Regions from separate parts of the Paenibacillus sp. JT31N17 genome, predicted to be linked through region 1. Evidence: riboswitches for the same ligand, from Rfam matches in the RefSeq annotation. Region 1 holds a riboswitch; each other region holds the start of a gene.

What was found. A riboswitch is a leader RNA that binds a small molecule or an ion and turns the genes downstream of it on or off. The one in region 1 is predicted to bind thiamine pyrophosphate.
Region 2: it holds a riboswitch for thiamine pyrophosphate, as region 1 does, so the genes downstream of both, AC0YOB_RS13955 (ABC transporter substrate-binding protein) here and thiC (phosphomethylpyrimidine synthase ThiC) in region 1, are expected to answer to the same signal.
Region 3: it holds a riboswitch for thiamine pyrophosphate, as region 1 does, so the genes downstream of both, AC0YOB_RS00320 (thiamine phosphate synthase) here and thiC (phosphomethylpyrimidine synthase ThiC) in region 1, are expected to answer to the same signal.

Annotation. Positions count from the first base shown of each region.
Region 1 is NZ_JBWDNP010000002.1:350,770-361,184, reverse strand. Features, by position in the region: gene AC0YOB_RS09145 (ATP-dependent helicase) at 1-1,854, opposite strand, end outside; gene AC0YOB_RS09140 (VOC family protein) at 1,879-2,676, opposite strand; gene thiC (phosphomethylpyrimidine synthase ThiC) at 3,146-4,873, opposite strand; TPP riboswitch at 5,300-5,407, opposite strand; gene AC0YOB_RS09130 (hypothetical protein) at 5,456-10,415, opposite strand, start outside.
Region 2 is NZ_JBWDNP010000003.1:459,193-469,607, forward strand. Features, by position in the region: gene AC0YOB_RS13920 (glycosyltransferase) at 1-672, opposite strand, end outside; gene AC0YOB_RS13925 (FkbM family methyltransferase) at 965-2,221, shown strand; gene AC0YOB_RS13930 (glycosyltransferase) at 2,218-3,303, shown strand; gene AC0YOB_RS13935 (glycosyltransferase family protein) at 3,377-4,060, opposite strand; gene AC0YOB_RS13940 (glycosyltransferase) at 4,062-5,702, opposite strand; gene AC0YOB_RS13945 (glycosyltransferase) at 5,708-6,853, opposite strand; gene AC0YOB_RS13950 (hypothetical protein) at 6,932-7,342, opposite strand; TPP riboswitch at 7,570-7,681, shown strand; gene AC0YOB_RS13955 (ABC transporter substrate-binding protein) at 7,862-8,932, shown strand; gene AC0YOB_RS13960 (thiamine-binding protein) at 8,983-9,285, shown strand; gene AC0YOB_RS13965 (ABC transporter permease) at 9,275-10,045, shown strand; gene AC0YOB_RS13970 (ABC transporter ATP-binding protein) at 10,055-10,415, shown strand, end outside.
Region 3 is NZ_JBWDNP010000001.1:63,420-73,834, forward strand. Features, by position in the region: gene AC0YOB_RS00290 (histidine kinase) at 1-1,800, opposite strand, end outside; gene AC0YOB_RS00295 (response regulator transcription factor) at 1,816-2,544, opposite strand; gene AC0YOB_RS00300 (ABC transporter substrate-binding protein) at 2,812-4,134, shown strand; gene AC0YOB_RS00305 (carbohydrate ABC transporter permease) at 4,180-5,124, shown strand; gene AC0YOB_RS00310 (carbohydrate ABC transporter permease) at 5,121-5,957, shown strand; gene AC0YOB_RS00315 (hypothetical protein) at 5,992-7,278, shown strand; TPP riboswitch at 7,425-7,526, shown strand; gene AC0YOB_RS00320 (thiamine phosphate synthase) at 7,644-8,279, shown strand; gene thiO (glycine oxidase ThiO) at 8,263-9,417, shown strand; gene thiS (sulfur carrier protein ThiS) at 9,401-9,604, shown strand; gene AC0YOB_RS00335 (thiazole synthase) at 9,606-10,373, shown strand; gene AC0YOB_RS00340 (thiazole biosynthesis adenylyltransferase ThiF) at 10,370-10,415, shown strand, end outside.

The DNA.
Region 1 (10,415 bases):
CATGCCGACATAGAACAACCGGACGGCTTCTTCCATCGGCCCGGTATTGCCTTCCGCTTGCTGCTTGATATCCTCGGCGGAGGGGATGACCCCCATGACCAGATCGATCATATAGACAACCTTGAACTCAAGTCCTTTGGCGCTGTGGAAGGTAGAGAAGGTCACGGCATTTTGATTCTTGTTGAAGCTGGAAGCTTTCATCACCGCCTCCAGATGCTTGAGCCTTTTGGCAAAGTCCTCCATGCTCCCAAGCGTGCTCGCGATCTCTTCCAGCGTGTTCAAATTGCCGATCAAATAATCCTTCCTGAAGCCGAGCCGCTCCACCATCTTGTCAATCGCCTTATCGTAACCCAGCTTGGTGCGGATCACGCGGATTGCTTCAAGCGGCGGCATGCCCTTCATCTGCTGCAGCGTTTCCTTGCATTCCAGAATCGGCTTGCGCTGATATTCCTGGAGATCCACATAGCTCAGCAAATTGTCGAAAACCGACTCATTATTCTGAATCTCCCGCAGCACGCCCATCTGATGCTTCGTAATATAGCCGTTAAGCTTCGTGTACACCTGTTCCAGAAGATCGTAGCGCTTGTCCGTATAAGACATCCGCATGATATTCAGCATGTCCTTGACGATCCAGTGGGAGAAAAACCGGTTGTCCGAATCCTTCATATAAAAGGGCACTCCGGCCCGTTCGCATTCATTCATCAGCATGATGGAGGAGGAGCTGTTCCGGTAAAGCACCGCCACCTCGCGAAGATCAGTAAGCTGCTGGATATGCTCCACCACATATTTGGATTGATGATTATAATCGGTAAAATTGCGGATCGCGATCGGCTCATGCGCTTCATTGTCCGTAAACATATTTTTGTCATAGCGGTTCTTGTTCCGTTTGATGAAGCCGCTTGCGATATCCACAATATCCCGTGAAGACCGGTAATTTTGCTCCATGTACAGGATCACGGCATTCGGATAAACGTCTTTGAAATGCAGCAAATAAGAAGGCTCTGCGCCCCTCCAGCTGTAAATCGACTGGTCGTCGTCGGCTACCACGCATATATTGCCATGCTCTCTTGCCAATTCCTCGATAATGGCATGCTGAACAAGCGAGGTATCCTGGCTTTCGTCCGTCAGCAGGACATCGTATCTTTGCTGATATTTATGCAGCAGCTCCCGGTTCATCTTCAACACTTCGTTAGCCGTCGTCAGCATATCGTCAAAATCCAGCAGGAGCTTGCCGGAGCCGGAGCGCTTGAACTCCTCGTAGGCAATCAGAATACGATCGGCCTGCTTCACCTCACAGGGCACCTGTGCCCATTTGTCGCTGGGAATCATTCTATTTTTGATGTAGCTGATATAGGTAGTCAGCTCTTCCATTTGATCCTCCGTTATCGTATTGCCGGCAATCGACTGATACAGATTGCGCAGAATCAGCTTCTTATGCAGCTGATGGGGGTCAAAATCCTCTCCGCCCTGTTCCCTGCCTTCCTGATTGCCCTCGATAATAAGATAAGCGGTTCGGGTCTGCTGAAAATGCTCCCGGACAATCTCAAATGCGAGACTGTGAATGGTAGAGAAATCGACTGGCGCAAGCTCCGGGAAAAACCGCTTGAACCGCTCCTTCATATCCAGCGCCGACGCCCTGCTGAACGTGACCGCCTTAATGCGCGACGGAGCGATCCCTTTCTGCTGGATCAGATAGCCGATCTTCATGATGACGGTAGTCGTTTTCCCGGAGCCGGGAGAAGCAAGCAGCAGCAGCGCGCCTTCGGTTTGAAGGACCGCCTGCCGCTGAATCTCATTCAGCTTGACGCCCGTTTCCTTTGCCTTGCGCTTAAAAAAATCCTCTTTGGTTATCATAGACAGTCCCTCTATCGTTTCTCGTTAATCCTTTATAGACAGCGGCAAATGAAGAAGCGCCGGCAGATTCTTCCCGAAGCCTGTTGCAACCCGCAGGCACAGTTGGTAATCATTGATGATCATATGAAGCTCTCTATCATTGGCGGAAACCATTTCTTCCTCCCTCAGACGGCTGCGCACCACCTGGATGTAACTTTCGTCCGAGACTCCCAATGTTACTAGCATTCGGGGAGGCAGCGCAAGCATGGAGATCGGAATCCATCGCCGCTGCTTGGCGGTCAGCACGAAATGAGCCGTTCCTCCGATGGCAAAAGTGAAATTATCGTAGACTTTATCCAGCTTAAAATCAAACATGTCCTGCAGCCGCTCCCGGAATGCCTTCACATGTTCGACGGGAAATCCGACCTCGCGCATATAAAGAACACGAAGAGCGCCGGAGGGGGCTACGATATCCTCCTTGATATAAGGATGGGCAATCAGTTCGAGCAAATTTCCATCCCCATCGCGAAAGTAAATATTTTGTCCCGTTCCAAAATGATCCACTTCTCTGCCATCCGGCCATTTCTCGATCATGACCTGCCGACTCCTCAGGAAGGCGACAAGAGCGTCGAATTCCGAGAACGGAACTTCAAACGCCAGATGCGCCGGAGCAACAGGCTCATATGCCTCCTGAAATACAATCGTACAGTGCTCCGTGATCCGGAATTCAATGCGGCTCTCGGATTCTTCCACAATAGGCAGCAGCAGACGTTCATGATAATACTGCCTTGCGCTTGGAATCGATACCGTGTTCAGCTGAAGCCCCGCATAGTGTGTAATCATGGTTTTCCACCATCCTTATTGTGGTTGTCTGCTCATTATAAACCTTCCTGCCAGAAACGGCTTTCTCCGTCTTTATTGCAATAGGGTGAATGTCTGCATGTCAAAGATGTACGGAACCGGTAGACAAAGACCGCCGGAACTGATTCCGGCGGCACTGACCTGCTTATCGTTTATGTTCCAGAAACCATTGATACAGCTCGGGATTGCCGTACGTCTCCTCCCAGATCTGATGATCAATCGGAGTTTCTAGTCGAAGAAGATGCGAGGTGACGGGCATGGACAGCAGCATCCTTTCTCAAGAGCGATTGTTCATTATTATAACGCTATCGTTCAATATTTTACCAGCCGCTTTAACTTAAACTGAAGCCGCCCGGCGCGTCTATAGGCGGCATGACAGGGGTGGCGGGGCGGTCTGCATGCCGTTTTGGACGAAGTCAATCAGCATCGCAAAAAGAAGGAACACCGCCTACTAAAGCTGTGCTTCAAATCCTGTCCGATTTGCATTATCTTCTCCTTCCAAGTCCCGAACAGCCTGCTCGCGGATGTCCTGTGTGATTCGCATGCTGCAAAACTTCGGACCGCACATCGAGCAAAAATGGGCCGATTTGGCCGCATCTGCAGGAAGCGTCTCATCGTGATAGGACATCGCCCGTTCCGGATCAAGCGAGAGATGAAACTGATCGCGCCAGCGAAAATCGAACCTCGCTTTGGAAAGCGCATGGTCCCGTATTTGCGCGTTCGCATGCCCCTTCGCCAGATCAGCGGCATGCGCCGCGATCTTGTACGCAATCACGCCTTCCTTCACATCCTCTTTATTGGGAAGTCCCAGATGCTCCTTCGGTGTGACATAACAGAGCATCGCCGTACCAAGCCAGCCTATCATCGCCGCCCCGATAGCCGAAGTGATATGGTCGTAGCCGGGAGCAATATCCGTCGTCAGCGGACCCAATGTATAGAACGGCGCCTCCCGGCACACCTTCAATTGACGCTCCATATTCTCCTGGATCAGATGCATCGGTACATGGCCGGGGCCTTCTATCATCACCTGCACGTCATGCTTCCATGCAGCTTGAGCCAGCTCGCCAAGAGTATCCAGCTCCCCGAATTGAGCCTCGTCATTGGCATCTGCAATGGAGCCCGGACGCAGCCCGTCGCCAAGAGAGAATGAAACATCATACTGTTTCAAAATTTCGCAAATTTCTTCAAAGTGCGTATACAGAAAATTCTCGCGTTGATGCGCCAGGCACCATGCCGCCATAATCGACCCGCCCCGCGAAACAATCCCTGTTACCCGCTTGGCCGTAAGCGGGATGTACCGCAGCAGCACACCCGCATGAATGGTAAAATAATCAACCCCTTGCTCGGCCTGCTCGATCAGAGTATCGCGGTACACCTCCCAGCTCAAATCCTCCGCCTTTCCGTTCACCTTTTCCAACGCCTGGTAGATAGGCACTGTGCCGACCGGAACCGGCGAGTTTCGCACGATCCATTCGCGGGTTGTATGAATGTTCCTGCCCGTGGAGAGATCCATGACCGTATCGGCGCCCCAGCGGGTAGCCCATGTCATTTTCTCCACTTCCTCCTCGATGGACGAAGCAACGGCTGAATTACCGATGTTGGCATTGATCTTGACGTGGAAGCGGCGCCCGATAATCATCGGTTCGCTTTCGGGATGATTGATATTCGCCGGTATAATAGCTCTTCCTGCCGCTACCTCGCTTCGCACAAGCTCTGCCTCCACCCCTTCACGAACAGCAATAAACGCCATCTCCGGCGTAATGATTCCCCTGCGGGCATAAAATAATTGGGTCACATTGCGGCCGCGGACAGCTCTTAGCGGTGTGTGGTTTAAAGCCGGGTACGGTTCTGCTCCCTGGCTGCCTGCCGCTTTCTCCGAGTGGAAACCGTTATCAAGCGGCTGAATCACACGCCCTTCATAGCGCTCCACATCTCCCCGATCTTCAATCCATGACCGGCGAAGCGCCGGCAGACCGTTCCGCACATCGGCCCGATAAGCGGAATCCGTGTACGGACCGCTGGAATCATATACCCGAACCGGTTCGTTTATCTGTACCTCGCCACTTCTACTGATACTTGGCGACAGTTCAATCTCCCGCATCGGCACCCGCACATCCGAACGGCTTCCTTGCACATACACTTTGCGACTGCCCGGCAATGCTCCAGCCATGATCGTCATATCAAAAAACCTCCCAAGGTAATTTGGATAATCCCCTAGGAGGCTCGCAAGGACAGCGGCATAGACGGTGCGGAAAAATTGGAACGAGCAAAGGGCAGGCAGTTCCCTGTCCTATTAGTTCCCGGTATGAGCAGGCTTCAGCCCGTTCACCGACAGCATTCCTTGACACACTATCATGCTGGAGCGAACCAGGAAGAATCCGTTCTGCCGTCCTTTGCGGCTGAGCAAATTTCTTCCCTTGGACCGTATAGAAATTTATAGGAGTGAAGCTTATAAATTCTATAAAGTTAAAAAAACCGCTCCGGCATGGGAGCGGTTTGAATGCGGCAATTTCCATCCGGAGCATGAAGACCATGCTTCATTATCCGAATAAGTGAGGCATCCCGTCTATGCGAAAAGACAACAGCATAGATCCAGCCCATAATCGCACAGACAAGCCCACTTTCCTACGCTGGCATAACCCAGATCAGGTTCAAAGGGACCAAAGCGATCAGCGCTTTATCTCAGCCCATGCGGGCGCCCCTAGTGGATTTCCTAGTACGACTATATCGCGTGAACGCACACGGAGTCAACTTATAATGTTCAATTTCTTCGATGAATGCCAACCGTCTGCTGCACATTGCCTGCAACCGTGACGGTTACGTAGTCTGTCTTCATGGTCCCGTTGTTGTAAGTAGAGGTGAACGTAAACGTCAGCGGTCCATCCTCCAGCTTCTCGAAGCTCTCATCCCACATACTCCCGCTCCAGCTGGTCCGCCGTGCGTTCGCGGTATCCAGATGGGTCGTGAAGCCGTTCATCGTCACCTCAACAGTATCCGCTTGGGTAGTTGTTACCGTATCGGTCGTTTGGGCATGCAGCAAAAACTTCTCACCTGCCCAAAAGACCTCATAACCGCGCGGGCTGTCTGCATCGCCGTTTTGATTCATATTGTATTCTCTCCGGCGCTGGTCCCACAAATCCGTATGAAGCACCTGACCCTTGACGTCAAGCGGCAGCACCGGTATGTCCTTGCGCACCAATACCGGCGGCGCTTCGCCGTCCTGGACCGTAAGCTCGACCTTATAGATCCCTGCCTTGTCTCCTCTAAAACCTGGCCCGGTGTGACCATAGGGACTATTGAGAAAGGAGCTGAAGGTTTGTGAGCCTCCCTCCGGATCCTTGACAATATAGATAACCTGTAAAGTATCCAGGTCGGGATCGTCAATGGTATGGCCAATCCGGATCGAATCCCCTTCATACACCGGTTTGGGGGTCCAGTCAAAATCGGCTGCAGGCGGCCGGTTCGTTTCGATATAGAAGTATTTCGGATCGCTCCAATTGCTCCAGTCATAGCCGTCATACACACGGACTACGACATACATGTACACATGCTCAGGCAGGTCGACAGTTGGCCGCCAAGAGAGTTCCCGGCCCGGCTTGATATCCGTATCCCGATACAGCTCTCCGCCATATTTGAAAATCTGAAGCTGGTATCGGGTTTGCAAATCTCCGTCAGCATCCGCATAATTCCATTGAAACGCCGGCCGGAATTCCGTTAGCTTCGCCGGATTATTCTGATCCGTGCTTTCAGGCACTATGATCCGGGCTTGCGGTATCTGGTTGTATATCGTGACCTGCCCGTTGTACTGCGCCTCGGCTCCTGCCGAATCCTGCACGACCTGACGGATATTGAAGGTGCCGAGTGTGTTGAACACCTTGCTCCAGAATGTCCGTGACGTGCTCTGCAATAATTCCCCATCGCCAGTTGTCATATTGCGAATGTAGTACGCATGCGGCAGGTTCTCCCGTCCGCCATCCTCGGCGTCATAGGCCGCAGAATTCATAACAACCGGAACGTTGCGGAAAGTATTCACATAGCTCGTCGTGAATCCGGGAACCGGCGGCGTATTGGGTGTCGGTATGGTGGAGATATCCAGGGATACAACGGTGTAATCCGACCATGCGCCATATTCGTCCTTCACAGCCATGCCAATTTCATATAAACCCCGTTCCTGCGGAGTTACAAGCTTTTCGTAGACAATGCTCCCCGACGGGGTGGCGTAGTAGAACTTCTTCTCCAGGATTCCCCGGGTGGCCCGGTAATCAATGGTGGACGGTTCAGTTGAGTAATTGTCAGGACTGGCATACCGGTCCGGGTCATAGCTGCTGTCGGTCCAGATCAGTTTGCCGTCAGCTGCAGGAACGGCCATAAACTGAGAGACCGGCCTGCGGTGAACGGTCACTCTTTTCGCAAACGGATTCGAGTTTTTACGGTATTCGTCAAAGGTCATATCCGAATAGAGATAGCTCGGGTGCGGATCGTCCTTCGCCCGCAGCGTAACGATGTAATCCCCTACCTTATCGAAGGTCAGCCGCTCGGAGCTGAAGGTTTGACCGTTCATGGCCGACACGCCCTGATTGTTGATGAAACGCGGCGTATGCTGAATGCTCCACTGGTAGGAGCCCGCCTTGGGATCGCCCTCCGGATCCAGAAACTGAATGTTATGGTAAGCGGCCTCCGCCGTGGCTGTGCCTGCATCCCATATCGCGTAGCTGTCCGACCATTCAATTTTATTCTGGATCGCTTTGTACGTGAAGGCGCTGAACACGACATAGGCTTTGTCGCTGAAATAGCCAAAACGCCCTTCTGCATAGCTGCCATCCGCCACGGTCAGAATCGGGATATTATTGAGGAACACATCGATCTGACTGCCGACCGTCTTGATCCTCAGGGCATAGCTTTTGTTTGATTCAAACGGATACGAGCCTGCTTTCAGCATTGTCGGTGCGCCGTTCACGTATTTCACCAGATTGAACACATGGCCATCGGTTTCCACCGCGTACCGGTTTCGTGTATCCTGCATCCGGAAGGAGAAGCCGGCCATCTCCCGGTCGTAGTCTATGTCCTCCATTCGGAAGCTGAACTTCATCTCCACATCGTTGAGTGAAAGGTCAGATACATATTGACCGTTCGTAAACGTCTTTTTAACAAGCGGCGTGGTGGTGGGCGTGCCTATCGCAACGCCTAATGAAGGTTGATCCCTGGCGGATTCATATTGAACATAGAAGAACGCTCCATCTCCAAAATATTCCCCCATGATCTGACCGCCATTACCCCAGTTGCACCCTGAACCGTTTTGGACAATCAGTGCGCCGTTTTGATCGTAAATGTTGACTGGCTTCGTTCCGCAATCACCCATCCCTTTATCGATCTCAAAATCGGTTGTATACCCGTCTGCAGTCATGGATTTATTGGCACCTGCTATATAGTTCCCGTTCCAATCCATGGTGTAGGGGGTATCGCCATCCGTTCCAAATCGATAGGTTGGTATTGTCATGCCGTTCTGAGCCATTCGACTCTTTGGTGTGCCGTCACTTGCATTCAAGACGGTGAAGTACGTATTGGGATATTCGTAATTGCTCGCGGTTATTTCATTATTGAAGGGGTTCATGGCAAATCCGCTATAGCGCGTGATACTGCTGCCGCCTCCATTGATATCTTGGCCGGTATAGCCGGGCTCTCCTGCAGCCGTCAAGTATTGTCTCCAGGCTAAGCTCATATCCGGATTGTACTTTGTGACGCTCATGTCGCGGAAATAAGTATTGCTGGGGCCTGTTGAGGCATAGCCTTGATACGTATATAAGGCTCCTGCAGGATCGGTATAGATCGGCAATAATACTTTGTAAACCAAGTTTAGCTCCTGAATGGAAGAACGCGAAGCCGGTATCAGCCAGTCAGGTTTTTCAGCAACCGACAGATCCGGGCCAACTTCTCTCCATTGGGTGGTCCACGTTGTATTTTGATTACTATTATTGTCCCGGCGGACCATAATTTTGTTTCCGTTGGCATGGCTTATGGTCCAGTTGCTGACTCCGTTGACCGTATTACTCAGTCCCATATCAGCTGCATTTTTCGTTGCCACTTCTGCACCTGTTCTTGCATTCAGCACGGTAAATGTATCGTTATTCTGGATATAAATATACTGATCAGCCAATTCCCATTTGTCTAATAAGTAGGTTCCCGGCAAGGTCTTCGTAAAAACGTAAGGGGAACCATTGGTGTAACGGTAGAGCAAATTAAAATTGCTGCTGTCCATATACGATTCTTGCGGAGAAACTTTCTTAGGGTCCAACGCATAGAGAGTCGTGATGACTTTTCCATTCAAGTATTGCTTTTCATCAAAATAAAGAAGTTTTTTGTTTGACCTGATTTGGGATGTCCCATGATCGAACTGTACATGCGTCCCGTTTTTGTTAATGAGAAGGTCCGTCATACCGGTATTAAAACGGGTTGCAGCTCGCCAGGGTGAAAGACGATTATTCCCGAATCCATTATTGTTCATATCAAAGGTCTTCAGGAAGGTGTCGAAGTTGCTCGTCTCCGAGTATGTGTAGGTCCGTGAGCCGCCAAAGTTTCGGCCTTCTCCACTTACAAGGCTGCCGCCGACCGCTTGCCATAAGTAATTCTTGTTGTATACCTCCTTTGTATCGTTGGTGATATAGACCGGCCAGTTGATCATCACTTCCGGGCGAATGGTAGTGGAAGGATTCAAATCCGGCTGAGGATTCTTCCCTTCAACCTCAAACGAAACCTCCGGCGCATTATTCACAATATCCAGCGTCAGTAATGTCTGTGCAGTCCCCAGAGTATCTCCCCACCGGCCAAATTCCTCGGTCACCTTAACGTAAAAGAGATACTTGCCCACCTTGTCCGGATTGATCGTGAGCTTGTCCAGGCGTCCGGTAACCGTCTGCCAGCTATCGTCAGCAAAGCCGTTGTTTCTCGCATCGTATTTGTACTGATACTCTGCTTTGACAATTTCATCGCCATCGGGACTGTACGACTTATTAAGAATGACTGTAGGCTCGTTCCGTATCCCAAGCGGCGGCACATCGAGCTTAGCCACCGGGGGCAGATCGGGTTTAACTATAATCGTACAGGTGGACTGGTTTAAAGATTTGAGCCCTTTGGTATCGTACACATGCAAGGACACTTGAACGGTAATATCATGGTCCGTTCCGTTCGTGTAGGAAGTGAGCTTGTTGGTCCACTCATCCCGGCCATGATTGATCGATCTTCCCGATACGGGACTATAGCTGCCGCTGGCATCGAAGGCAGAAGCCGGAACCGCGTGATTCTCGATGACGGTTGCCGGACATCTGGCTACAGGTATCGGATTTACCGGTCTGACTTGAATATAGGTGGATGCCTGGGCCGACAATCCCCACACATCGTGGATCTGAGCGCTGATATTATGAACGCCGCTCGTATCCATTTTGATGCTGTACATGCCCCACGGGACGGGTGTGTACTTTCCCGGCAATGATTGGATCCATTGCGAATCGCTGGACGCGAAAAAAAACTCATCAAAGTACAGGTTATCCCCATCCGGGTCGGTTGGTGTAGGAACAGATGGATCCTGAATAACCACAAGGTTTAGAACCGCACCTTCGATTGCTTCATGTACGGGAACGGTAGGCCGTGCCGGATCTACAAAAGCAATCGTGAATTCTGGCGGATTGTTGAGGGATGGTCCTGTTACCGTCAATGTTTTGGGTCCC
Region 2 (10,415 bases), on a different contig from region 1:
TAAAGGCTCGGCGAGGTATACGGCGTTTCCTTTGCCCAGAAGATGCAGCCAGGAAGCCAGGTCGTTAATGCATACATATTTATAGCCCTGATAGTGTCCGAACTTTTCAGTTAAATCATGTTTTCGGAATAGTACAGTTGTCGGCTCGCCGATAATGTTCAGGCCGTTCAGCAAGCAATAATTGCCAAGCTCCTTGCCGCTCATAAGGATGTCCGCTTGCGAGATTCGAGCCGTACTGACGATGTCCGGCAGCGTTTCTCCGTGTTCGTCTATTCTTTTTCTGTAAGAAGTAACGAGCGTCACATCCGGCCTGCTGATAAGCCAGCGAGCCATTTTCTCTATTTTTTCAGGATGAAACAAATCGTCATCGTTCAGAAAATTGATGTATTCTCCGGATGCCAGCTCCAGACACCGCAGGAAATTGTCTTCTCTTAAATTTTTCTCGTTGCGGAAGTATCGGATTTTGGAATGCTTGGATAAATACGGCTTGATCATATCCTGAACTCCGTTATGAGAACTGTCGTCGCAAATGACGATTTCCGTATATGGATAGGTTTGATTCAGCGCGCTCCGCAGTGCAAGCTCCAGGAGATGCGGCCTGTTATAAGCAGGAATCAAGATACTGACAAGCGGCAAACCTGTACCAGGCATCTCTTTCTCCTTCTCGATCATCCGATTGAAGCTCCTTTGCATAATTTTTTTGGACATTCTTCTGTTAAAAAAGTGTATGCGTGAGAGGCATGAATGGAAACTCATTGATGTAAAAATTGGCGATAGCAGGGGATCGCCGATAGGTGCATACCGTTTCCGCGGAACATTGCCTGTCATACTCTGATTCAGGGGGACTAACGCGTACGGGTAAGCCTATTATTTGAAAGGTTGTGAGCTTGAAGCGATGACGGATAATGCCGAGTCAGTGGAAAGAGCTTTAAAAGAAGGGCTTATTGCAGACAGCAGAAACGGAATGCATTTGTATAAGCTCGGCGTTCTCTGCTATTATCTTGGACGTTTCCAGGAGGCTGTGTACTATTATGCAAAAGCGGTCGAAGTATCTCCCGATCCGAACCTCGGGAGAAAGTGGAATCAGGAGCTGCTCGAGGCAGAGCGTTCGGTTCAGTATGATGCGGGGAAGGGAGCCTGCAAACCCGCAGATTTTTTGGACTCGCTGGTCATAGAGCTGCTGGAAAATTCGGCCAATGAGCATTTCTATAATATCGATATCGAACTGTTTGAATTGATGCACGTTCCTCCGTCGGATGCGATCGTTGTCAATACGGTTCAGGAACAGACAGGCATCTTGAAACATCTGACCGGGATTTCCAGGCTCTATGCTCTTCTGGCCGACCAGCCCTCGCGTGATCTGCTCGTCAAGCTGATGGCATTCCGCATATTGGGCAATAAAAAAGTAAAGCTGCCTTTAAACTCGCCCGCGTATTGGAGCAGCAGACAATTTGTAAGGAAATTGGGCAGGGCTGGGGACACAATCAGGACCCATTATCATCAATGGGATTTGCAGCGGTTTGATTTGCATCCATTGGGCTATGAGCTTGAGCTGTATGGTTTATCGGTCGGCTTGAGCGCCACGTTCGCTGAGAAACAGTATGAATATGCAAATCCGCCTTTTCGAATCAAAGCTGGCCCTGGCGATATTGTAATTGACGCCGGCGGGTGTTTCGGAGACACGGCGCTTTATTTCGCGCATGAAGTCGGGGCTGAGGGTCATGTATATACAATTGAGTTCATACCGAGCAATTTGAAGATTATGGAACGCAACCTGTCCATGAACGCGCAGCTTCAAGATTGTATTTCAATCGTGGATCGTCCTGTCTGGAGCCATTCGGAACAATTGCTGTATTATGCGGATCAGGGACCGGCCAGTTATGTTTCGTTTAACAGAATTCCGGAGGCCTGTGAAGAGACGTTGACTCTATCAATCGACGATCTGGTCCGGGAACGAAGTATTCAAAAGGTCGATTTTATCAAAATGGATGTCGAAGGCGCCGAATTGAACGCCTTGAAGGGAGCCAGGAAGACGTTGGAGGCGTTCACTCCAAAGCTGGCCATCACCCTTTATCATCAAATAAGCGATTTCGGGGATATTGCACAATATATTGACGACTTGCAATTAGGCTACCGCTTTTATTTGGGACATTATACGATCTATGCGCAGGAGACGGTCCTCTTTGCGGTATCTCCCGGATTGGAGGAGAGCGCTCCATGACAGCAGAAGGGCAGGATTCTTCTTATCTATCCTCTTCGCGCCGTCTGGCTGTGATCGATACCAGATTCCCATGGAAATTGAGCGGGTTCCGTTATTGGGAAAGCATGGAGCTGTTCAGCCAAAAACCGGATACGCTTTTCTTTGCGGCTGAACCGTTTGATGACAGCTTTCCCGCCCCTGTGTATCCCTTTTCCGAATTTACCCGGATTGCGGCATCGGAGGGCATTACCGATGTTTATTGTGTTTTTCTAAACCTTACATTAAGCTTGTTGGGCAAGTGCTTTCTGCCGGATGGAAGCTACATGCCTGGCTCGAATCCGTACTGGAACATCAAGCCGTTTATGGATGAACGGAAAATCAGACTCCATACGACGATATATCCCGGGGGAGGGCTTGTCCCATGGACACAAGCGGAGTTTCTGCGCATCGCGGCCCGGCATAGTTCGACGGTGTTCACAAATATAGAGGAAGTGCTGAAGGCTGTTCCGGGGAGTCTGTACCATCCGGTTGTCATTAATACCGATTTGTATAACTATTCGGAGAAATCCATCAGCTCCCCGATACAATTAACTTTCTGCGCTTATAATTCCGTAAGAAAAGGATTTCCTTTATTAGCCGAGGCCTTCAACGGGCTTCCGGATGGGTTTCATTTGAATCTGGTGGGCGACTGGCATGATCATTTGCATTTGCTGAAGAATACGAGCTATACCTGCTATGGGGTATTAAGTCCGGAAGAATTAAAATCCGTTTACGAGAAAACGCATGTATTTCTGAACTGCAGTACGGTCGATCAGTTTGCCTTGGACGGGTTTCCCACAACGGCGGCTGTCGATGCGATGTCGACCGGCTGCATTCTGGTTTCGACTAATCCCCGGAATGACCGGTTCAACCTCGAAGCCGGCGTGGATTTTATCGAAGTGGCGCCAAGCGGGCAAGCCTTTGTCGATGCGCTCCTATGGATTAAGGCGAACTTCGGGGAGGCATTGGGAATTGGAATAAGCGGGTCCCATAAAATCAAGAAAAAGTTTGACTCCAAACAGATTGTGAAATCCAAGCTGTCCCATATTTTCAGAGAAAATTAAGCTGTCTGCCCATAACGGCGAAGCCGGTTTATCCATGAAGGAGACCGGCTTCGTCGTTTGTCATGCAGTATCGTCATGTTCGCTGTTCCGGGTGGAAATAATTCAGACAAAATATTTTCCTGTCTTGACGATAGGATTCACCGAGGGGCGTGATGTCGCAATCATGCCAGCACCATGGATCTGGTTGATAAGGAACGGCGACTTGATAACCGGCACGGAGAAACTCCATGCATTGCGAGGTATCATAGAAATGCCAGCCGCCGAATAGATCCTCGCGCCACCGGATATCGTATTGCGTTGCCATCAGCAGGCCATCCACCGCTTGAACCCTTGTTAAGGCTCCATCAACCCCTCCCCAATCGGATAACACCGCTTTTCCGCTTATGGAGTCATAGATTTTCCCGACCTTCTCGGTTGTTTCCCACCAGACGCCGCTTACAGGAAGCGTTTTTGCGCCGACAACGCCAAGAAGCCCGATATCCGGGTTATTTTCAAACAAATTGATCAGGTCGATAAAAAAATTCCGGTGCAAAATGAGCACATCCAGGTGAAGATAGATCTTATACTTGGCATCGGTGCTGCCCATTGCCTGATTATAGCCGGCGGCCATACCTTCGGCTTGCCTCACGGCAATCGGTTCGACTGTGAACCCGGACGGGACCTTCAGTGCCGTAATGAATGTCAGACATTCCGCATATTTAGCTTCATTATTCACACAGCTGATGACGGCAATTTTCCGCGGGTCCTTACCGTTCATATCAGCCGATTTCCTTCAACAGTTTTTGGAGGAGCTCCTCCTTGGAATCAAAGATCCCGCTATCGACCAGAATGTCAGCGACGATTGAAGCGGTTTTCGCGGGAAAGACAAGATCCTGTCCGATAACTTCGGCCAAATCCTGTTCGCTTACATCATGCTGCCGGAACATTTCAACCAGTGCCTTACGGCTATCCTCCATTTCAATATCCCATTCGATCCGGCGGACTACGGATTTCAGCCTCTCATTGGCTTCAGTCCGTGATGATGTGATTAGCGGCTGTTTCTTATAGGCTTTCACCAAATATTGATACGTACGCCATTCTTCATGCATCTCGCTGCCCAATAGACCCGCCATGTTCTCCATCCATGTCTCGTCTTCCTTCGAAGGCTGGATGATGTTGCGGCGAAACTGCAAGTAGGCATAGCCGGTTCCGGCGAATAAGCGCTCAATGCCGGAGCGGGTAAAGAACCGAAGATGCGTCACGTCCAGAAGCCCTCTGTCCGTATAATTCCATTGCCCCTTCAGCAGATCGCGGATAATCGAATAATGGCCGACGTTCGGAATGCTGGCCAGCAGTTTGCCTTCTTCTTTCAGAAGCGGAAGTACCTTCTGGACAATATTCCAGGGTTCCATTAAATGCTCAAGAACATCCGCACAGATGATATAGTCAAAATAAAGCCCGGGATATTCGATATCCATTGTTTCGATATTTCCGGTGCGGACCTTTGCTAATCGGGAAGCAATATCAGCTGCGCTCGAATTCAACTCGATCCCGTGCAGCTCGGCATTCGGATACCAATTTTTAAGCTCGAGCAGCGTAGCTCCGCAGGCGCAGCCGATTTCAAGCACCCGTAGCGGCTCCGCTGAAGGATCGTCGAGAAGCTGTAATATTTCATGACGGATCAGCAGGGAATATTCCGGGCTGAAGCCCCATTTCTCATTAAACTTCTGGCTATTGGTTTGCATAAGCCCGTAATAAGCCTGCGGGTCACCCCTGAATGAGGCGCTGCCTTCGTGATGGATGAATGTATCCGTGCAAATCATAAGCCGGTAGCCGGCATTGCGGATACGAAGACAATAGTCGTCGTCCTCGTAATTGCCTGGCGTGAACTGCTCATCCAGGAAGCCGACGGCATCGTAAACCTCTCGCTTCATCAACAGGCAAAAGCCGATCAGCTTGAGGCGTTCCTCCCATTTCGAAGGATCAGAACGGTTATATTGTTCGGCGAACGGGATCATCTCATCCAACGAGCTGTAAGGCACTTGAAGGGCCGAATAATAAGCGGCAGCGTTGGTGACGGGACCAACCGCGCCGACTTCTCCGCTGCTGTAAAGGCAGGCAAGAAGCTGGTCGAGCCATCTTGGCGTGAGCACCGTATCATTGTTGAGCAGGAGCAGATTCTCTCCCGTGGCCAGCTCCATCCCTTGGTTGCAGCCTTTCGGAAAACCGAGATTTTCTTGATTATAGATGACCTTAAGGTCCGGTTGATCTTGAAGCCACTTCACGGTTCCGTCGTACGAGCCGTTATCGACCACAATCAGTTCATAAGCATCCGGCGGCGTAAATGCCCGTATGCTCTCTATGCACTTCTGTGTATAAGGGAGTCCGTTACATGTCAGGACTATGATGCTCGTCTTCACGGGGATCATCCGCCTCCTTCGTTTTTAATTGCCGCCGTTTCTGCCGCAGCCTTGGTTTCTGCAGCTTTCAGTGACCGGAGAGCGCCTTCCAACTGGCTTTTGTTGGCAAGCAGATTCGCATCGCCCGGCAAGTATTCAAGAGCTTTTTCAGTATGTTCGTAGGCTTTGTCCAGCTGACCGAGCTTCCCGTAACAGATTGCCAGCTGCACGTGCGGCGCCCAGGTCCAGCATATTTTGTTCATTAATCCGAAATGGTTCGGGGGCATTTCCCGTGCGAGCGCCATCTCATACCAAAATATGGCCTTCTCGTAATCGCTGTGCTCCTCGTGCCAATAGGCAATTCTGCAGCAAATATCCGCGCGGGGGAGGTCATACTCGAAGGATTTGAGCAGGCTCTGCAGTTCCTTCTTCGCATCGCCTTTTGCATGATAACAATGCGCAAGCTGTCCGCAGGCTGCGTGGTGGTCTTCAAAATAATCGACTTCTCTCCTTAAGAAGGATTCATAGCTGTCAATCGCCTCATCCCAGCGTTTGTGATCCATGAGCTCATTAGAATAATAGAAATGGACCCGGGCGCTCATGTTCCCCTGTTCTTTGCGGATCGTTTCTTCCAGTATCGAAATATTCCGAAGCGGGTCTTTATGCTCGCGCATAGGCGCGTGGGTAACTTCGATGCCGGAAGACAGCGCCTTGCCGTCGACAACGAGCACTTCATGTACAGGGTTGACCCATTGAAAACTGCGCGCACGTTTAACCAGCCGGTTGCGGCGTGTAAACAGCTGGGCATTTCCCTGAAAGTCCCGGGACAGGACGTAATCCATCAGGACCGTATCATAATCGGAAGTCAGGCCGGCTTTCAATTTCAGGAATGCCTGACGGTCCTTCTCCAGCAAAACATCATCCGCATCAAGCCAGCAAATATAATCCTTGGTAGCATGGCTGAAGGAAAAATTGCGCGCGGCGGCAAAATCGTGAATCCATTCGAAGTCGTATATATGATTCGTATACCTGGATACGATTTCTTTCGTATGATCCGACGATCCGGTATCGACGATAATAATTTCGTCCATCAAATCCGCAATCGAATCGAGACATCGTGCGATTACCTTCTCTTCATTACGCACGATCATGCATAAACTGACCGAAATCAATTCAATTCACCCTTTCCAGTGCGTAAATAGGTAAAAAATGAAGCTACACGGTCTAGGCCGTATAGCTTCTTTGAAGAATTAGACCGTTGAAGAGGCAATTCCCCAGAATACTTCGGGGCCGATCCGTGATACACCAACGGCGAGACTGTTTATAAAAGCAGAGTAAGTCGTTTGTGCAGCAGCGGGTGCCAATAGGTCTTGTACGGTAAAGCTGCGTGTATTAGCGCCTGCAATACCGGCTGTGAAGATGGCGGAATAAATAATGGTGTCTGTAATCAAGGTTCCGCGAACAACCTGGACAGCAACGGTCGAGCCTGGAGCAGTAGCGCTAAATCCGATTGTTCCTGTCAGATCCACAATCGGGTTCGCTACGCTGCGGGTTTGCAGACCAACAACACCGAACAATACCGGAGCTGCTGTAAGCGCAACGTTGATGGAGCCGGAAGCATTTGCATTCATCGAGCTGCGTTGATCAAGAAAAGTTCCCATGCTGATTTCCCCCTTTCCTCGTAGATCTTACATGCTATTCCAAGTTCTCCGTAATGGAGTAGGCCAAGAATGGCCTCTATTTGCGGATTTTATGAGACTGATAGGCAAACTGTTGTTAAATCACCCCAAGGCCCCCGTATATTTAACGGATCAAGCAACCAGTTATATGTCAACATTCAGGTGGCATTTTGCGCATTGTTTGCTATAATAGGAGGTGCGACATAACTGAATATGACATGGGGAGCTGGAGTAGGCCGGCTGAGAGGGGATACCGTTACAATCCCGACCCTTTGACCTGATCTGGATAATGCCAGCGTAGGAATTGCATTGTAGCAGCCCGTTTTTCATGGTTTTAAGTGAAAGCAGGGGGGCGGATTTTACAAAGCCGTTTACAAGCGTCTTCCATCGGGAGGGCGCTTTTTCTTATGGATAAATCAGGGTATGTGAAGATGTTGTCGCTTATTTGAACGATATTGGGGAGGAGCAGCGCAGATCATGGCAGTTAACAAACGGTTCACAATGGCAAAATGGGGAATAGCGGTGCTTGTCCTGCTGCTCACGCTTGCGGGCTGCGGAGCCAAAGAGAATAATACGGAGCAGGCAGACAATGCGGCGGGTACAAACAGCAGCGGTGCGGATGCGGACGGAGCCAGCCAGCAATCCGGCAACTCGGATGCCGGACAGACCGCTGCCTTAACGAAGGTGAAGGTGGTGCTAGACTGGACGCCGAATACGAATCATACGGGGCTGTATGTAGCCCGGGACAACGGTTTTTTCAAAAACCACGGACTTGATGTGGAAATCATCCAACCCGGCGAAGCCGGTGCCGACACAATGGTGGCCACGGGCGCGGCGGATTTCGGAGTAGGTTATCAGGAAGGGATTACACAAGCGCGGATTCAGGGTGTGCCGCTGGTTTCCATAGCCGCCGTCATCCAGCACAACACCTCGGGCTTCGCTTCGCCCGCGGACAAGAATATCAAGACGCCGACCGATTTTGAGGGTAAAACCTACGGCGGCTGGGGCTCTCCGGCCGAGGAGGCCGTCATCGATTCATTGATGCAGGAGCAGAAGGCGGATGCGGGCAAAGTGAAAATCGTGAACATCGGCGATGCTGATTTCTTCACCGCTGTGAAGAAAAACATTGATTTTGCCTGGATCTATTATGCCTGGACCGGCGTGGAGGCCGAGCTTCGCGGGGATAAAATCAACATGGTTTACTTGACCGATTACAGCGACAAGCTGGACTATTATACGCCTGTGCTGGAAACGAATGAGAAGATGATTGCCGAGCGCAGCGACATTGTAAAAGCATTCGTAGCCGGAGCATCCGAAGGGTATATCTTTGCGATCGATCATCCCGAGGATGCGGCGGAAATTCTGATCAAGGCGGAGCCGGATCTGAACGCCGATCTGGTCCGGGCCAGCCAGAAATGGCTCAGCCCGCGCTATCGGGATGATGCAGCCCGCTGGGGCGAGCAAAAACCGGAAGTATGGACGAATTATGCCGACTGGATGTTTGAGCATAAGCTGCTGGATAAAAAACTCGAGGCGGATAAAGCCTTCACAAATGAATTTTTGCCCGAATAGCCGATAAAGGCCGGAGGGAACTCAAAATAGCGAGAGGGGAAGGAAACGACATGGCAAACGCCTTATTAAGCATTCAAATACTGCCGCACACACCTGGAGGGGAAAGTGTCATCCCGTATGTGGACCGTGCCATCGAGATTATTAAAGCATCCGGCGTGCCCTACCGCGTGGCGCCGCTTGAAACGACGATGGAAGGGGAATTGAATCATCTGTTGTCTATCGTCCAGGAGATGAATGATGCGATGACCATAATGGGATGCCCATCCGTAATCTCACAAATCAAGGTGTACTATAATCCCGAAAGCGGCGCATCCATGGGCAGGCTGCTGGAGAAATATCCAGATGGTCAGTAAGCTTCGCAAATATGGGCCTCCTGTAATTGTATTGGCTGTTTTTATTGTGTTGTGGCAGGCGGCGGTGGCTGTTTTTGATATCGAGCCCTACATTCTCCCGTCTCCGCTTGCGATTGCGTCCAACACAGTCACGGAGGCGCCGCGTCTGTTTCATCATACGCTGTCAACGCTGGGCGTAACTCTGCTCGGCTTTACGGCAGGAACGGCGGCGGGCTTCATGCTCGCCGCTTTGCTGCATCTTATACCGGGAGCCAAAGCCGGTTTCTACCCGCTGCTCGTTCTGACCCAGAATGTGCCCGTTATCGCACTGGGATCGCTACTGGTGGTATGGTTTGGCTTTGGCATACTCCCACGGCTCATACTGATCATGCTCGTCTGTTTCTTTCCCGTTGTTGTAGCCATGCTTACGGGACTTACGCAAAGCGATCCCAAGCTGGTCGACTATATGAAGATGATCGGTGCGTCCAAGAGCCAGCTGTTCTGGCGCCTGGAGCTTCCCAACGCCGTATCCTATCTGTTCTCGGGCCTGAAAATCGCCGCTTCCTACAGCGTGATCAGCGCAATCTACGCCGAATCGATTGGCGGAAGCGAGGGACTGGGCAACTTTATGCTGGTGTCCCAACGGGGCTGGCAAACGGCTAATGTATTTTCCGCTATCGCGATCATTGTCGTTCTGAGTCTCATTCTGTTTGGAATTATCAGTTTGGCTGAGCAAATACTGGTGCGCGGAAGCAGGCGCAAACCCGAGAAAGGAGCGTGACATTACCTAATGACCCGGAATGCGCTTGAGCTGAAGGCCGTATCCAAGCGATTTAATGAAGGAAACTCTTCCAAGCTTGTATTGTCCGATGTGACCTTTCATGTGAAGGAAGGTGAATTCGTCTCGTTAATTGGACCATCCGGCAGCGGGAAAACGACTCTTTTTCAAATTATTGGCGGACTTGAGCGGCCTTCTTCAGGAGAGATCCGGATTGACGGCCGAATCAGTCTCGGCGAGCGGGGCAGAATCGCTTATATGCCGCAGCAGGCTGCATTGCTGCCTTGGCTGACCGTAACGGGCAATATTGAGCTTGCTTTATCCATAGCGGGCATCCCCCGCAGAGAAGGTCGGACCCTGGCAAAGGATTGGC
Region 3 (10,415 bases), on a different contig from region 1:
AGACTGCCGGTCTTCGATCGGGATGGTGATTTCCACGCTTGTTCCCCATCCGTCCTTGCTGAGGATGCGAAGGCCATGCTCTCTTCCATATGATAAAATCAACCGTTTGCTGCTGTTAGACAATCCGATATGACCGGAGCCGCTGCGGGAAGAAGCGTCCCCGCTGTGCACGGACAGCACTTCTGTGCCTTCAAGCCTATCCCGTACTTCTTTAAGGCGCTGCTTGGTCATCCCCCTGCCATTATCGATTACCCGAATCCATATGTTGGGGGATTTATGATGGATTTTAATCTTGATTGCGCATCTTCCCGTCTTCTCCTTAATTCCGTGATAAATACTGTTCTCGATCAAAGGCTGCAAAATCAGCTTCAGGATCGGCAGATATCTGGTATCGTCATCCACATCCCAAATAACCGAAAGCTTGTCTTTGTTTCTGATTTTCTGGATTTCCAGATAAATTTCCGTGTAGCGGATTTCCTCGTTTACAATAACCGTTTGCTTCGGGCTGCTCAAGGCGTATTTCAAAATATCGCTGAGATGCTCGATCATCTTGCTGGCGTCATTAGGTCCGCCGGACAGTCCAAGCGTCTTCCAGTTGATAATTTCCAGGGTATTGTAGAGAAAATGGGGATTGATCTGCGATTGCAGCGCCAGCAGCTCCATGTATTTCAGTTCGTAGCTTCGATTGGACAGCTGTGTTTTCAGAAAATCCTGCTCGATAAACGTTTTGATAAAATTTTGCAAAATAAAGCCGTATTCATCCGAAACCTTATTCAACTGTATCGGCAAAGGCCGGTCATGCTTGGCTGCTGAAATAATCGACACAATGTTCTTTAAGTTATTGTAATTGCGTTTGGTCAAAATATAGGTGATGGCAATCCCGATCAGAAATGAGGCAATCAGCAGAATGAAAGTAACCTGCCGCAGCAGCGTAGGCACGCGGTACAAGACATCCTGCGGAATAAGCAGGATATAATGAAGCTCATGCTGCTCGGACTGAATATGGGATACCGCATAGTTTTGAGTGCTTGTCCGAAGCGGCAGCTGGTCCGCAGGGGAAGCGCTTATCTGCTGCAGATCGGTCGCAGATAAATCCGGTGTCCGGTTGCTGTGAAAAAGAATCCGGTCCTGCTGGTCGGCAATGAGCAGCGTTTGCTCCTTGGAAGGAGCCAGATCCTGCAGCAGGCTGTCGATATAGGCCGGTGATATATTCAATACCAGAATACCGGTCGCCTGCTTCGAGCCTGGTGTATACAGCTTGCGGTAAATGGTGACGATCCTGTTCTTCCCGAGGCCGAACCGGTCGATATCGCGTTCTTCGATCCACGTATCGTCGCTATTTCCCGCCTGATAGGAGCGGAACCAATCGGTATCGTAGAAATTGCCGATCGTGGCGAGCCCCTCGGTCGAGGTGAGCACCCGTCCGGCGGGGTTGTCGTAATAGACATAAATCGAATCGATATAAGGGCGCGCATTAGCCGGAGAGCTCAGGAAATTGATGAATAATTCCAGCTGCAGAACCTGTTCGTACTCCAGACGGGCTGCGTTCAGGATCGATTTAAGGCGCACGGAGATGTTGTGATTGGCCTGATAGCTTAAAGACAGCGTATCCATCTCATTGAGGATCAGTTCCAAAGAGTCTCTTGTTTGCGCCAGCAGACTCCAGTTTTTCTGGTTTACATCATTTTTGATGAAATGCTGGGTGATCAGTATCGAAAAAGCGCCAAAAATAAGAATAGGCACCATTAAAGGCACCAGAAAGAAAAGAAGATTTTTGAACATATATTTCTGCTTCCACATCGTAGGCTTCCTCTCTTACTGGCCGCTTCGAAATTGTCTCGGATTTCTTCCGTAGAAGGACTTGAACGCTTTGGAGAAGTTTTTGGGATTGCCGTAGCCCACCAGCTCGCTCACCTCATACGTCTTGTACCGGGGGTCCGACAAATACTGTGCAGCCTTCTCCATCTTCACGGAAAGAACATAATCGCTGAAGGACTGTCCGGTCTTCTTTTTGAAATAGGTGCTGATATAATACAGATTCATATGGACAATCCGGGAGACATCTTTTAATTGAACGGTCTGAAAATGCTCCTTTACATAGTCTTTCATTTTTCGGATCATGATATCGCTGTCCTGGTCATCCTCATGAACAGGTTCGGATTGCCGCTCCTGATCAAGCTCGATTTTTAATTTCTGGAACACCTGGGCCAGCTCCTGGTATTTGGTCGGCTTTACGATATAATCTCTGGCACCGTAAACCAGCGCCTCCTTGATGAGCTCGAATTCCTTGTGTCCGGTCAAAAATACGATCCGGGTCGGATCGCCTATCGCTTTCAGATCCTTCGCCAGCTCAAGTCCGGATTTGACCGGCATCTTAATGTCGCATAATATAACATCCACCGCATGGCCGCGGATAAAGTTGAGCGCTTCCAGTCCATTCTCCGCTTCACCCGCGACGTGGAATCCCAGCTCGTCCCATGGAAAATAGCTGCTGATGCCATGCCGGATTTCATATTCATCGTCCACGATAAGCAATTGATACATGTTCGGGTCTCCCTATCGTATTATGCAAGCGTTTTAATCTGATTATAGCATGGGAGGGAGAATGCTTTGCGGATTATCTATAGCTGGCATCCCTTTTCTTAAAATAACGCCCCTTTATGGGGAACGATTCCCAAAGCTTCTAAAACAAAGGGGTATAAACGCGAGTCCGGTGCATACCAAATCGCGCCATGAATTGATAAAGTGTCACTAAGAAAAAGTATATGCTGCTGATCAATCAAAAAAAAAAGAAAAGGGGTTGTAAGCAATATGATGAAAAAAGGGATGGCTTTACTGCTCGGCGTCTTTCTGCTTGGTTCGTTTGCGCTTGCCGGATGCGGCAATTCCGGTTCGTCAACCGGTAATGGGGGAGGCGAGCAGGAGAAGGTGACGCTTCGCTTCCTGTGGTGGGGCAGCGATGCCCGGCATGAGCAGACACTGGCCGCACTGGAGAAGTATATGGAGCTGAATCCGAATGTCAAAGTCGAGGCTGAATACAGCGGATACGAGGGCTATGAGCAGAAGCTGAAAACACAGCTGGCCGGCGGGACTGCGCCTGACCTCATTCAGGTGGATCAGCCCTGGATTTACGATTTTTCCACTCAGGATGACATGTTCGCAGATTTGAATACATTCAAGGATATTATCGACCTGTCCACCTTCGACGAGAAATTTCTGCAGGATTATTCGGTTCTGAACAATCAGCTGCAGGGCCTTCCGACGGGGTCGACCGGAATGATCATTTCCTACAACAAAAGCTTTTTTCAAAAATACAACATACCGGAAGACACACAATTCGATTGGGACAATCTGCTCGAAATCGGCAAGAGAGTCCACGATGAGAGCGGCGGTGCGGATGTGCTGCTGAATGCCGGGCCGAACACCTTCCTGGCCATGTTCAAATCCTATGTCAGGCAGAAAACAGGCAAGCAGTTTATTCAGGACGATTATACGCTGGGCTTCGATAAACCGCTAGCCGTCGAGGCGCTGGGATATTTGGAGAAATATCTTGACGCCGGCGTTGTTCAGCCTTTTGCGGAATCCGCCCCTTATCAGGACAATCTGGACAAGCATCCGAAATGGTTCAAGGGAGAGTTCGGGATGACGAAGAACTGGCCTTCAACCATTCCCTCACTGCAGGATGGGGTCGATTTCGAAGTGGGGGCGCTGCCTGAAATTATAATGAAAGGCGCGCTGACGACGGCGGTGGTCAATCGTCCATCACAGCTGCTCTCCATTGCGAAGAGCTCCAAGCATCAAGAGGAAGCGGCCAAATTGATGAATTGGCTGCTTAATGATAAAGATGCGGCCGTTATTCTCGGAGATGTACGAGGCGTACCGGCAAGCTCAGCCGCTCTGGATGCGCTGGAAGGCGCGGACAAGCTTGATTCGGTTATCGTGGATGCGACGGAGCTGGCACTGAAAACAAGCGGCGAGCCGGAGAACGGAATTACCAACAATGCCGAGCTGATCAAAATTGCCACCGACATCATGCAGAAGCTTGGTTATCACAAGAGCACACCGGAAGAAGCGGCCGACGAGATTATCAAGGAACTGACTGCCAAGCTGGAGGAAATCAAAAGTCATCAATAATTCACTGGACTCATCCATGAACGGGCAAAGGAGGGAACAGAGCTTGTGAATGAATCAGTATCCAATGCCTCTGCAGCGAATGCGAAGTTCAAGTCACCCAAAAAAAGCAGGAACCGCAGATGGAAGTATATGGGCTTTCTCTATATCGGCCCATGGCTGCTCGGGTTTGCTATTTTCGAATTATATCCGTTTATCTCATCCCTGCTGTATTCGTTTACGGATCTGAATATGTTCAAGAGTCCCAATTTCGTCGGTCTTCAAAATTACATCGAGATGTTTACCCGTGACAAGCTGTTTCTGCAATCGTTGAAGGTTACCTTTATCTATGCCGTCATCGCGGTCCCTTTGAAGCTTGCTTTCGCTCTCTTGATTGCCATTCTTCTGAACAGGAAGCTGAAAGGGATCAATTTCTTCCGTACCATTTATTATCTGCCGTCCATTATGGGAGGCAGCGCCGCGGTAGCTCTGCTCTGGAGATATCTCTTCTCCAGGGAAGGGCTGGTCAATCAGATGACGGGGAAGCTGAGCATCGCTCCGATCGATTGGCTGGGAAGTCCGGATATTGCCCTGTATACGATCAGCGCGCTGACAGTGTGGCAGTTCGGATCGTCCATGGTCCTGTTCCTCGCGGCGCTGAAGCAGGTGCCCGGCGAGCTATATGAAGCGGGGCGGATCGACGGGGCATCCCGGTCCCGGATGTTCGTCAGCATCACGTTTCCCCTCATTACGCCAATTATTTTCTTTAACCTCATTATGCAGATGGTGAACGCTTTCCAGGAGTTTACCGCGGCGATGGTGATTACAAGCGGCGGACCGCTGAATTCCACCTACCTGTACGGGCTGCTTATTTATGAGAACGGGTTCAAGTATTTTAAAATGGGCTACGCGTCGGCACAATCCTGGGTGCTGTTCGTCATTATAATGATTTTTACACTGGTTATTTTTAAATCCTCATCCAAATGGGTGTACTACGAAGATGGTGGCAAATGATGAAGAATCTGTCCAAAATCGGCGCTTACCTGGTATTGATCGTATTCGGCTTTATTATGATCTACCCGCTGCTCTGGATGGCGGCGGCTTCCTTCCGGTCCAATGCAGAGATTTATACTTCAATCGGATTAATTCCGAAGCGGGTGATCTGGGACGGTTTTGTGGAAGGCTGGAAGGGCTCCGGTCAATTCACGTTCGGAACGTTCTACGCCAATTCCTTTCTGCTGGTCGTTCCCACTGTCATCGGTACGGTCGTCTCAAGCGTTCTTGTCGCCTACGGATTCACACGGTTTCACTTTCCGCTGAAGAAGGTGCTGCTGGCAGTCATGATAGCAACATTGATGCTGCCCCATGCGGTGTTGATCATTCCGCGTTACCTGCTGTTCCGGAATTTCGGATGGCTGGACAGCTATTTGCCATTTGTCGTTCCGGCTTTCCTCGGCGGATATCCGTTCTTCATCTTTATGATGGTTCAATTTATACGCGGTCTGCCGAGCGAGCTGGATGAATCGGCGAAAATAGACGGCTGCAATTCCTTTACGATTCTGACCCGGATCCTGATGCCGCTGTGCAAGCCTGCGCTGTTCTCCGTCAGTATAATTCAATTCATCTGGCTGTGGAATGAATTTTTCAACACGCTGATCTATGTGAACAGCGTCAGCAAATTTACACTTCAACTGGCGCTGAGAATGTCAATCGACGCCACCTATGATATTCAATGGAATCAGATCATGGCGATGTCATTACTGACGATGCTGCCCTGCATGATTATCTTTTTCCTGGCGCAAAAGCATTTTGTAGAAGGAATTTCTACAACCGGATTGAAGGGTTAATAGAGTACTTTTATTTGCGGGGAGGAATATTTATATGCTGCATCCATTTATGGGAATCAAGAATTATGGCAAAGTAGGCATGTCGGTAGCGGAATCATCCCACAAATTGCATCGAATCGGCTATGTGGACCGCAGATTGATGAAGCTTGAGGCCGGGCATATGGTGGCGCGTCCCGAATATGAGGTGAAGGGGGCGCTCTCCCGCCTGATGTGGCAGGATGCCTCGCATTGCGATCAGCTGCGCAGCCGCTGCAAGCAGCTCCGAATGAGCTCGTCGGCCTTCGACAAGTCGCCGGACCCGAATCTGGAGCTGCTGATGGACGAGGTGCTGAAATCCGCGGATACGCTGCAGCTGATGAGAGCGTTGTTCGAGGTGGTGAAACCGGATCAAATCCGCTCTGCGCGGGCATATATGGCAAGCGCCCAGCCCATTGTCGATGAGCCGACGATTCATTTATTGAAGCATCAATTGATGGACCGGGAGGAGCAGTTGGAGTGGGGGAATGAGGCCGTGCGGCATTTCTCGGCCGAGTCCACTGAGAAAGCGGTGGCCGATGCCGACCGCTGGGTCGGATACCTTCGTAATTTGCTGGCTGCAGCCGGAGGCATTGACGGGGGTCTCGCCAAGGAGGAGCCCGATCCCGAGCTTGCGGTTGCCGCCCAGCCATTCGAGCTGCCTGCTTCCAGCACGCGCGACGGCCGGTTCCGCAGCGCAGTGAGCAAATTCAAGGAATTTCAGTTCGAGGACTCCGAGGCGGGCCGATTCGAAATGATGATGTTTACGCGCTTCTTCGAGATGTCTCCGGCGGAAGCGGTTGCCTGCGTCCACTTTCAATCCGAAGGCAAGCCCTGGGAGTTCTACCTCGATACCGCCAGGCATGCCTGGGACGAGGTCAGACATTCCTGGTTCGGCGAAGCGGCGCTGCGGGTCAAGGGCTATGATATTTACGACAAGCCGAACTGGACGGGCTGGCTGGACATGACGCTGCAGCTGTTCGAGCCGGACGAGGCCTATACGCATCTGACGATTGCCATCGAGAAAGCGGCGATGAAGTATCCGCCTGGCAAACGCGAGGAATGGGAATTTTGCCGCGACATTGCCCGGGATCCGCTCATGACGACCTTCCAGGATTTTGACTGGGCCGACGAAGTGGTGCATGCCGGGTTCGGACAGCGCTGGATCGTGAATGACGTGCATAAAGGGGATCTGAAGCAGGCGATGAGTTCCTCGGCAGAAACAGTCGAGAAGAGAGGGGCTTATATGGCGAAGTTCGACCATCAGGGAGCAGAGCCGAAAAGCCCGTATGCCGGCGGGTATTGAGAGGATAATTATTTCCGCAATGCTTGCCCTTTCAGATGCGGCTTTTACCTGGTTGTATAAGGTTGGACCCGCATATTTGCAGCCTTTCAACAGATTTTTATTTGCTTTTTCTAGCATTCGTGATAGTATAAAGCCAATTGCATAGGATGTATCACTAGGGGAGCCGAATGGCTGAGATTGAAGATGAATTCAAACCCTTTGCACCTGATCTGGGTAATACCAGCGTAGGGAAGTGGTCTCACGATTGGTCTATCGGCATATGAATAAGTATGCTATTGCCTAGTTGAACAGGGCCGCCTTCTTATCTGGAGGGCGGTCTTTTTTGTGTTTTTATCCATACCGTAGTCTGGGAGGGCGGTGATAGTTTGACGGCACTGGAATTACATGTAATTTCGGATGGCCGGCAGGATCTGGAAGCCTATGCGAAGACTGCCGGGAAGATTCATCCGTATGTGACTTCCTTTCATCTGCGGGAACCGGCGAGGAATGCTTCCGAGCTGTGGCAGGGGGTGCAAGCTCTGCTGGCCGAAGGCGTTCCGGCCGGGAAAATAATGATTAATGACCGTATCGATGTAGCATGGGCCGCCCGGCTGCAGGGCGCTCAGCTATCCTACCGCAGTCTGGGCGTACGGGAAGCCAGAATGGCTTTTCCCGGACTTCGTCTGGGCTGCTCCGTGCATGAATCAGAGGAGGCTGTCCTGGCCCGGCAGCAGGGGGCGGATTTCCTGATTTATGGCCATATATTCCCAACGGCTTCCAAGCCGGGGCAGGAGCCGAGAGGGATCGGCGCTTTGGCGCATATGGTCCGGAGCGCGGATATACCCGTAATCGCCATTGGCGGAATTAATCCGGAGCGCGTGCAGCAGGTCCGGGCAGCAGGAGCAGCGGGTGTAGCGGTGCTGTCGGGCATTATGCAGGCGGCGGATCCTCTGCGGGCCGCCTTGCAGTACGCCGAAGCTTTGAACAGACGAGGAGACGAATCAGATGACGAATACTTTTGATGCGATCATTGTGGGCGGCGGGGTGATTGGAAGCTCGGTCGCTTACCATATGGCGGCAAGAGGCATGAAGGTTGTGCTGCTGGAGCGTGACCGGCTTGCCGGGCAGGCCTCCAGTGCCGCTGCCGGCATGCTTGCCGCACAGGCGGAAATCAACGAAGCGGGGCCTTTATTCGACCTGGCCCTCCGCAGCCGCGCGCTCTTCCCCTCACTTGCCGCCCAGCTTCGAGAGCTCAGCGGAATTGATATCGGACTGGAGCGCAAGGGGCTGCTGCGCATCGCCACAACCGTCGCGCAGATGAACGAGCTTCAGCATGCGATCGGATTTCAGTGCAAAGCGGGGCAACAGGCAAGCTGGTTGACCGGTCATGAGGTTCGCAAGCTCGAGCCGGCGCTTGCCCCGGATATTCTGGGCGCCATGCTTGTTGAAGAGGACGGGCATGTGCTTGCCCCGGAGCTTTCCCTTGCTTTTGCCAAGGCGGCCGCGGCGCTGGGAGCGGATATACGGGAATATGCGGAGGTGCAATCGCTTGTTCTGGAGCAGGGCTCTGTATGCGGCGTCCGGACCCGGGACACAACCTTGTACGGCAGCCGCATCGTCATTGCCTCCGGCACCTGGAGCGGGCCGCTTATGGAGCAGGCTGGACTTTCAAGCCCTGTTTTCCCTGTTCAGGGAGAATGCTTCTCGGTGCTTACCCATGCGCCGCTGGTGCAGGCGACGATATTCAGCCATGATTGTTATCTTGTTCCCAAGAAGGGCGGACGGCTTATTGTCGGAGCCACAATGAGAGAGCATTCCTATGACCGCAAAGTCACGCTGGGGGGGATTGGCAAACTCCTCGAAGCCGCCAAGCTGCTGGTTCCGGATATTGTGCATGCGGAATGGGAGAAAGCCTGGTCGGGACTGCGGCCGCAGACTGCGGACGGTTTGCCTTTCCTGGGGGAGCATAAAGAGCTGCGTGGCTTGTACGTGGCGGCCGGCCACTATCGCAATGGCATACTGCTTAGTCCCATTACCGGGCAATTGGCCGCTGATTGGGCGGAGGGAAAAGCGGCAGAGGCCGATTATCTCGACGCTTTTCGATTGGACCGGCAGATGGACATGAAAGGAGCGATGAACCAGGATGAATTTGCACATTAACGGCGAGAACGTCGAAGTGCCCGGTACTTTAGCATCCGTGCACGACCTGCTCCGTCATTTCGGTTTGGAGGAGAAGGTAGTAATCGTAGAGTGGAACCAGAGCATTCTGGAAAAGTCCGCTCACCAGGATACCCGTCTGTCGGACGGAGACCGCATTGAGATTGTCCATTTTGTAGGAGGTGGCTGATATGTTGAAGATTGGAGCGCATGAATTTCATTCCCGGCTGCTGCTCGGCACAGGGAAGTTCCCGGATTTTGAAATCCAGAAGCAGGCCGTCGAGGCTTCGGAATCGCAGATTCTGACGTTCGCCGTGAGAAGGATGAATATTTTTGAGGCGGGCCAGCCCAATTTTCTGGAGATGCTGGATGTGAGCCGCTACACGCTGCTGCCGAATACGGCAGGGGCCAAGACCGCGGAGGAAGCGGTGCGAATTGCCAGACTGGCCAAAGCTTCCGGGCTTTGCGATATGATCAAGGTCGAGGTGATTGGCGACTTCAAGACGCTGCTGCCCGATCCCATCGAGACGCTGAAGGCGTCCGAGATGCTGCTTGCCGAAGGGTTCACCGTTCTGCCTTATACATCAGATGATGTTCTGCTGGCCAGACGCCTGCAGGATTTGGGCGTGCATGCCATCATGCCGGGCGCATCGCCGATCGGCACAGGTCTTGGGATTATCAATCCGCTGAATCTCGGCTTCATTATTGAACAGGCGACCGTTCCTGTCATCGTGGATGCGGGAATCGGGACACCTTCGGACGCTGCGATTGCAATGGAGATGGGCGCTGATGGCGTGCTGCTGAACACGGCGGTCTCCGGCGCCAGGGATCCTGTCAAGATGGCCTTGGCGATGAAGCTTGCCATTGAGGCGGGAAGGCTTGGCTTCGAGGCGGGAAGAATTCCGAAGAAACGGTATGCGTCGGCCAGCAGCCCGATGGAAGGCTGGAGCTCCAATTGAACGGGCGTTATTCCAGGCAGGAGCTGTTTCCTCCCATTGGCA